3 regions of the Pseudahrensia aquimaris genome follow, and region 2 is predicted to be linked to each of the others. Evidence: predicted binding sites of a transcription regulator. Region 2 holds the regulator's gene; each other region holds the start of a gene.
What was found. The regulator LexA, encoded in region 2, represses DNA repair genes until DNA is damaged. The targets are predictions, from matches to a motif close to TGTTCNNNNTGTGTTCNG.
Positions count from the first base shown of each region.

Region 1: the regulator LexA is predicted to act here: its motif matches at 1,130-1,147, upstream of ACFQ14_RS10395 (putative DNA modification/repair radical SAM protein).
Region 3: the regulator LexA is predicted to act here: its motif matches at 737-754, upstream of ACFQ14_RS11040 (YifB family Mg chelatase-like AAA ATPase).

Region 1 is NZ_JBHTJV010000009.1:333,034-335,301, reverse strand. Features, by position in the region: gene ACFQ14_RS10395 (putative DNA modification/repair radical SAM protein) at 1-1,041, opposite strand, end outside; gene ACFQ14_RS10390 (fumarylacetoacetate hydrolase family protein) at 1,233-1,931, shown strand; gene ACFQ14_RS10385 (pyridoxal phosphate-dependent decarboxylase family protein) at 1,928-2,268, shown strand, end outside.
Region 2 is NZ_JBHTJV010000013.1:98,956-101,223, forward strand. Features, by position in the region: gene ACFQ14_RS13980 (ComEC/Rec2 family competence protein) at 1-1,051, shown strand, start outside; gene lexA (transcriptional repressor LexA) at 1,064-1,759, opposite strand; gene ACFQ14_RS13990 (molybdopterin molybdotransferase MoeA) at 1,891-2,268, opposite strand, start outside.
Region 3 is NZ_JBHTJV010000009.1:476,527-478,794, forward strand. Features, by position in the region: gene yddG (aromatic amino acid exporter YddG) at 1-668, opposite strand, end outside; gene ACFQ14_RS11040 (YifB family Mg chelatase-like AAA ATPase) at 827-2,268, shown strand, end outside.

The DNA.
Region 1 (2,268 bases), on a different contig from region 2:
CACAGCCTTGGTGCCGATGCCCGGAATACGCAGCAGCAATTCGCGCGGGGCACGGTTCACATCGGCAGGGAACCAATGGCGGTTTGCCAAGGCCCAAGCGAGCTTGGGGTCGATGGCCAAATCAAGATTTCCGTCGGGCGTGGCGGACGTAATCTCACCCACATCGAAGCCGTAAAAGCGCAGCAGCCAATCGGCCTGATAGAGCCGGTGCTCGCGCATCAGCGGCGGTTTGATGAGCGGCAGGTTCTTGCTCGCATCTGGGATAGGAGAGAAGGCTGAATAATAGACGCGCTTTAAACCGTAGCCGGAATAAAGCGTGGATGAAGTGGTGAGCACATCGCTGTCGCGGGAATCATCGGCACCGACGATCATCTGAGTCGATTGTCCGGCGGGGGCGAATTTCGGCACCTTGCGGGTTTTCTTCCGCTCTTCCTTGTATTCATCCATGTTCAGTTTCAGCCGTGCCATGGTGCGCTTGATGCCCGGTGCATTCTTTTCCGGCGCAAGAGCCTCCAACCCCTGTTCGGTGGGCATTTCGATGTTGATCGACAGCCGGTCGGCATAAAGCCCGGCCTTGGCCAGCAGTTCGGGCGAGGCTTCGGGGATGGTTTTCAGGTGGATGTAACCGCGGAAATCGTGAACCACGCGCAATTGACGGGCCACTTCGACCACCTGTTCCATCGTATAGTCGGCGTTGCGCATGATGCCGGAGGAGAGGAACAGGCCTTCGATGTAATTGCGTTTGTAGAAGTCGAGCGTCAGCTGCACGACCTCTTCCACCGTGAACCGCGCCCGCTGAACGTTGGAGGAGATGCGGTTGACGCAATACAGGCAGTCATATTTGCAATAATTGGTCAGCAGCACTTTCAGCAGCGATATGCAGCGCCCGTCCGGCGCATAAGCGTGGCAAATGCCGGAACATTCGGTTGAACCAACTCCCTTGCCACCCACAGAGGAGCGGCGTTCCGAACCCGACGACGAGCATGAAGCATCGTACTTGGCTGCGTCTGCCAGCACTTCTAGTTTCTCGCGCACGCCCATTCGGCCACGCTTTTGCTCCGGCGCGGCGGGCGGGGCGGCTTTGGGTCTGGCAATGGTATCGAGCAGTGTGGTCATGGGACTTCCAAATTGTTCTTGATATGTTCTTATACGATTATTCCCACCGCGTCTTTTCAAAAACGACCAGACCTGCGAGAAAGTTGGTCGCACCTTCTTTTCAATGGACACAATTCATGTCGTTTATTTTCAGCCCGCCCGAAACTGTCAGCCTTCCGATCAGTGGTAGCGGCGACCGTTTTCCTATCCGCCGTGTCTTTTGCGTGGGTCGCAATTACGAAGATCACGTGGTTGAAATGGGCGGAGTGCCAGGACGTGAACCGCCGTTCTTCTTTGGCAAGCCTGCGGACGCTGTGCATCAGAACGATGAAATTGCCTATCCCAGCCATTGCGAAGATTTCCATCACGAGATGGAACTGGTGATCGCCATCGGCGAGGGCGGCACGGACATTCCGCTGGAGAAGGCCAACGACCACATTTTCGGCTATGCCGCAGGCGTCGATCTCACCCGCCGGGATTATCAGGCATGGGCCAAGAAAGCCGGTCGTCCTTGGACGATGGCAAAGGGATTTGACCATTCCGCACCGATCAGTGCGATCAAGCCTTCAAGCAAAATCGGCCATCCAGAACGGGGTCGCATGCATTTGACCGTCAATGGCGAGACCAAGCAGGACGGTGATCTGGGGCAGCAGATTTGGAAGGTGCCGGAAATCGTCTCCAACCTTTCCGAGTGGATTGAATTGAAAGCAGGCGATCTGATCATGACAGGCACGCCTGCTGGTGTTGGCCCGCTCGTTGCCGGAGACCGCGTTGAAGGTTCTATTGAGAACATCGGCGAATTGGCCTTCACCATTACGCCCGGCCCGTCTGCATGAGCAAAACGCCGCCAGACGATGCAATAGACTACCGCGCGTGGTCGCACAGGGCCGCCGATTGGGGGGCCGATTATCTCGATTCGCTGGCGGAACGACCCGTTCGCCCCAAGGTAAAGCCGGGAGCCATTGCCGCGCAAATTGGCGCGTCACCGCCAGACGGTGGCGAGTCGATGGATGCGATCTTTGACGATTTCGAGCGCATTATTCCCGGTGGCATGACCCATTGGCAGCATCCGCGCTTCTTTGCCTATTTCCAATCAAACGCTGCACCTGCCGCACAAATTGCTGAACAGCTTGCAACCGCTTTTGCCGCGCAATGCATGTTGTGGCAGACGTC
Region 2 (2,268 bases):
GGAAGCCGTCTTGATGCCCGGGTTTCAGATGTCTTTTGCAGCGGTTGCCGCCTTGGTGGCGAGTTATGAGGTGCTAACCAAACGCACCCGCGAGAAACGCAAAGCATCGCAATGGCAGCGACATTCAGTATTGCGCCGGTTTATCGTGCGCGATGTTGGCGGACTGGCGATGACGAGCTTGGTCGCGGGGCTCGCTACCGGGTTGTTTGCTGCCTATCATTTCCACAGGGTTGCAGCGCTTGGTTTGATCGCCAATCTGGCAGCGATGCCGTTGGTTTCAGTGATTGTGATGCCGCTGGCTTTGATATCTGTTTTGGCGATGCCATTCGGGCTCGAATCTTACCCGCTTTGGGTGATGGCTATGGGGGTGGAAGGGGTTGTGGGTGTCGCAAAATGGGTTGCGGAGCACGGCCCGAGCGGAGCTACTGGACGTTTGACGGTATCCACTTTGATTTTCGCAACACTAGGGTTGTTGGTGTTGTGCTTGTTAAAGACACGCCTGCGTCTGATCGGCGTCGGATTCTTCATTCTGGCTGGGCTTATGGCGGGGAAAAGCGCTCGGCCTGACGTTTTAATTTTGGAGAATGGCCGGCAGGTAGCGGTGTTTGGCAGCCAAGGGAACATGGCACTGTTGCGTCCAAGGGCGGAGAAGTTTTCAGTCGGAATCTGGCAACGTGCCTATCCGTTTTCTGGGGGCAACGAGGTTGCAGAGCGTTTTGCCTGTGATCTGGGCGGGTGTTCATTCGAGACGCAGGGGCTCGTGATTGCCCACATTTCAGCACGTCACGGATTGGGCGATGATTGTCATATGGCGGATATTTTGATCGTGCCGTTTGCTGCCGATGGATTGTGTTCTGATATGGCTGAAATTGAGCGCCCCTTGATCATCGACCAAAAAAACCTGCGTCGACATGGTGCTCATGCTCTGCACATCGGTGGTTCTGCAAATTCAGCATCAAAAGGTTCGACGCGAGCTATAAAATTGCGCGTCGAAAAATCTTTCAGCGCCGCGCCGCGACTTTGGACGCGGCACCGCTTTGCTGTGGATTAAGCGCAGACGTTATCAGTGATAGCGCCTGATCAGTCCGACGAGTTTGCCTTGAACATTCACCCGATTGGCATCGAGCAGCCGCGTTTCATAGGCGGGGTTGGCTGCGACCAGAGCAATTTGCCCATTCTCTCTTCGGAATGTTTTCAACGTTGCTTCTTCGTCATCAACAAGAGCGACGACGATATCACCGGGTTCGGCCGAGTTGGCATGGCGGATGACGACCGTGTCGCCATCAAAAATACCGGCTTCGATCATCGAGTCTCCGTTCACTTCCAAAGCGTAGTGTTCGCCCATGCCGAGCATGTCGGGGGACACTGCTATATCGTGGGTATGCTCCTGGATTGCCGAGATCGGCGTGCCGGCAGCAATGCGGCCCATGACAGGAACCGTGCTCGATTCAGAAACCGACGCCGCAGCTTTGCTTAAGCCGCCTTCGATAACGCTTGGCATAAATGATTTAGCCTTTTCGGCATCAGCGGAAACAGGTGCAAAACCTTCCGGCATCTTCAAAACTTCCAAGGCGCGCGCGCGGTTTGCAAGGCGCCGGATAAACCCGCGTTCTTCCAGAGCGGTAATCAGGCGGTGGATGCCGGATTTGGATTTCAATTCCAGCGCATCCTTCATCTCGTCAAAAGACGGGGGAACACCGTCTTCCTGGAGACGGTTGTGGATGAACATCAACAATTCGTGCTGTTTGCGCGTAAGCATGGTGTGGGCCTTTCGTGCTGGCCGTCTGCGCGGACATCAGCTGAACTGACATGCGCGATTCAGAAAATACAAAGCGTGAACATCGTTACATGTTCTTTCTTCGTTCTGCAACCCTGTTTGCAAAGACTGATCTAAAGAGGGACCACATGGCATGTTGCGCCACGCTTCAGAGCGGGTGCGTTGGCAGGCCGAATGAGCAGGCAATTTGATTGGTGGTAGAGCCGGATTATCGACGAGTCCTGGCTAGCAGCCGGTGTTACCCACCAATCGCCGTCCATTAATTCGTATGTCGCCCGGGCATACTCCTCGCGCTCATTGTTCTGTGGCAGATCCACAGCCAAGCGTGCGGTTTGGTGATGCGTTTGTGCGGGCAGCCCGAGCATGGATTTTATCAGCGGGGCGAGGAAAATGGTGGTGCAAACGAGCGATGATACGGGGTTGCCGGGCAGCCCGAGATAGCGCTGTCCTGAGGGCGCGGTTCCGAAAGTTACAGGCTTGCCGGGGCGCAT
Region 3 (2,268 bases), on a different contig from region 2:
AGACCCACCGGCCCCAGTCCCAGCCCCAAAGTCGCCATCCACTGCAAGGGCGTCGTTGGCCATTGCGTCGTTTCCAGCCCGAAATGAGCAAACGTTGCGAGCACTGCTGCGACCGCGCAAAAGCCGGTCACCGCCGCGCTCGGCACTTCTGCAAAACGCCGTGAAAGCACCGAATAAGAAGACCACGTGAGCGCACAAGCCGCCGCCATTGCGTAGCCGAATGTATGCGCCGGATCGAGCGCGAGGCCTGCGCCCTTCGTCACGATGAGATAAGCGCCAGAAAGCCCGACCAAACCGCCGATTACATGCCGCGTCAACAGCCGCTCCCCCGGCAACAGGGCTGAGAACAGAATGATAAGCAGTGGCCAAAGATAAGCAATCAAACCTGCTTCCACCGGCGGCGCGTTGCGCAGGGCTGTGAAGTAGAAAAAGTGATAGCCGAACAGGCCGCCCACACCGAGCAACCACACCGGCCAAGGCTGGCGCAGAGGCGCAAACCCCGCACCCGACTGCACCAGCGCCACCGCGCCGATTATTGTCGCTATCGCGAAACAGATGGCGGTCAATTGGAACGGCGGAACATCGCCACTCATCGCCGTAAGAAGAGCCAGAAGTGACCACAGCAAAATTGCCCCAATGCCGAACAGGGTTGCGCGCAATTCGCTCATGTTGGGGCGCCTTGATTCACATCGCCGATGGCATACCGCAGAAGGAACTTTATGCACACTGGCAAATTTGTTCTATTTTTGTTCTTGACGAATTGAAATCCATGCATCTAGCATAGGCGTAGCAAAGCTGCGCAGTGTGGCTGGCAGAAAGTAACGTCATGGTTTCGCGTTGTAAGACAATCGCCTTTTCAGGCATCCAGGCCATTCCCGTGGATGTGCAGGTCATGCTCAGTCCTGGCGAGGTGAAAATGTCGATCGTCGGTCTGGCTGACAAAGCGGTGGCTGAGAGCCGCGAACGGGTGCGCTCGGCGCTCCACGCATCGGGTCTGTCAATGCCGACGCAGCGCGTCACGGTCAATCTGGCTCCGGCCGATCTGCCGAAAGAAGGCTCGCACTACGATCTGCCGATTGCACTGGCGTTGATGGCCGCAATGGGGGCGATACCAGGCGATGCGCTCGAAGGTTATGTCGTGATGGGCGAGTTGGGGCTCGACGGCACGATTGCGCCCGTTGCAGGGGCCTTACCCGCCGCCATCGGCGCCAATGCGCTGGGCAAGGGCCTCATTTGCCCCGCCGCATCTGGGCCGGAAGCGGCTTGGGCGGGGCCAGACATGGACATTCTCGCTCCCCGTTCGCTGATCGGCATGGCCAATCACTTCAAGGGCACGCAAGTCCTCTCCCGCCCCATCGCCAAAGTGCGCGATGGCAACGGCGGCTTGGGCGATATGGCAGACATTCGCGGGCAGGAGACGGCCAAACGGGCGCTGGAAGTTGCAGCAGCCGGTGGCCACAACATGCTGATGATCGGCCCGCCCGGCTCCGGCAAGAGCCTTTTGGCCAGCCGTCTACCCGGCATCCTGCCGCCTCTCAGCCCGAAGGAATTGTTGGAAGTCTCAATGATTTCATCCATCGCTGGCCTGCTGGCGGACGGTCAATTGTCGTCTGCGCGCCCCTTCCGAACACCACATCATTCGGCTTCAATGGCGGCGATGGTTGGCGGTGGGTTGAAGGCCAAACCCGGTGAAGTCTCTCTTGCCCACAATGGTGTGCTGTTTCTCGACGAATTGCCCGAATTTACCCCCCAAGTGCTCGACAGTTTGCGCCAACCGTTAGAAACGGCGGAAACTGTGATCGCCCGCGCCAATCACCGTGTGTCTTATCCGTCGCGTTTGCAACTGATCGCCGCCATGAATCCCTGCCGCTGCGGCATGGCGGGAGAGCCGGGTCACCAGTGTCGCCGTGGAGTGCGTTGCGCGAGCGACTACCAGGGCCGCATTTCCGGCCCTCTGCTGGACCGCATCGACCTGCGCATTGAAGTGCCAGCTGTTGCCGCCAGCGACCTCATTCGCCCGCAACCGGGCGAGGCGAGTGCATCCATTGCCGAGCGCGTGGCGCGTGCCCGTGCCATACAGGTTGAACGTTACGCTGCTTTCGGCAGCAATGCTGTTACCAACGCTCATGCCTCCAACACGATTATCGAGGAAATTGCCAAGCCGGATGCTGCCGGGCAGGCCCTGCTGGAAGAAGCTGCCGATGCGCTCAAATTTTCTGCGCGGGGCTATCACCGCATGTTGAAAGTGGCGCGAACACTGGCAGACCT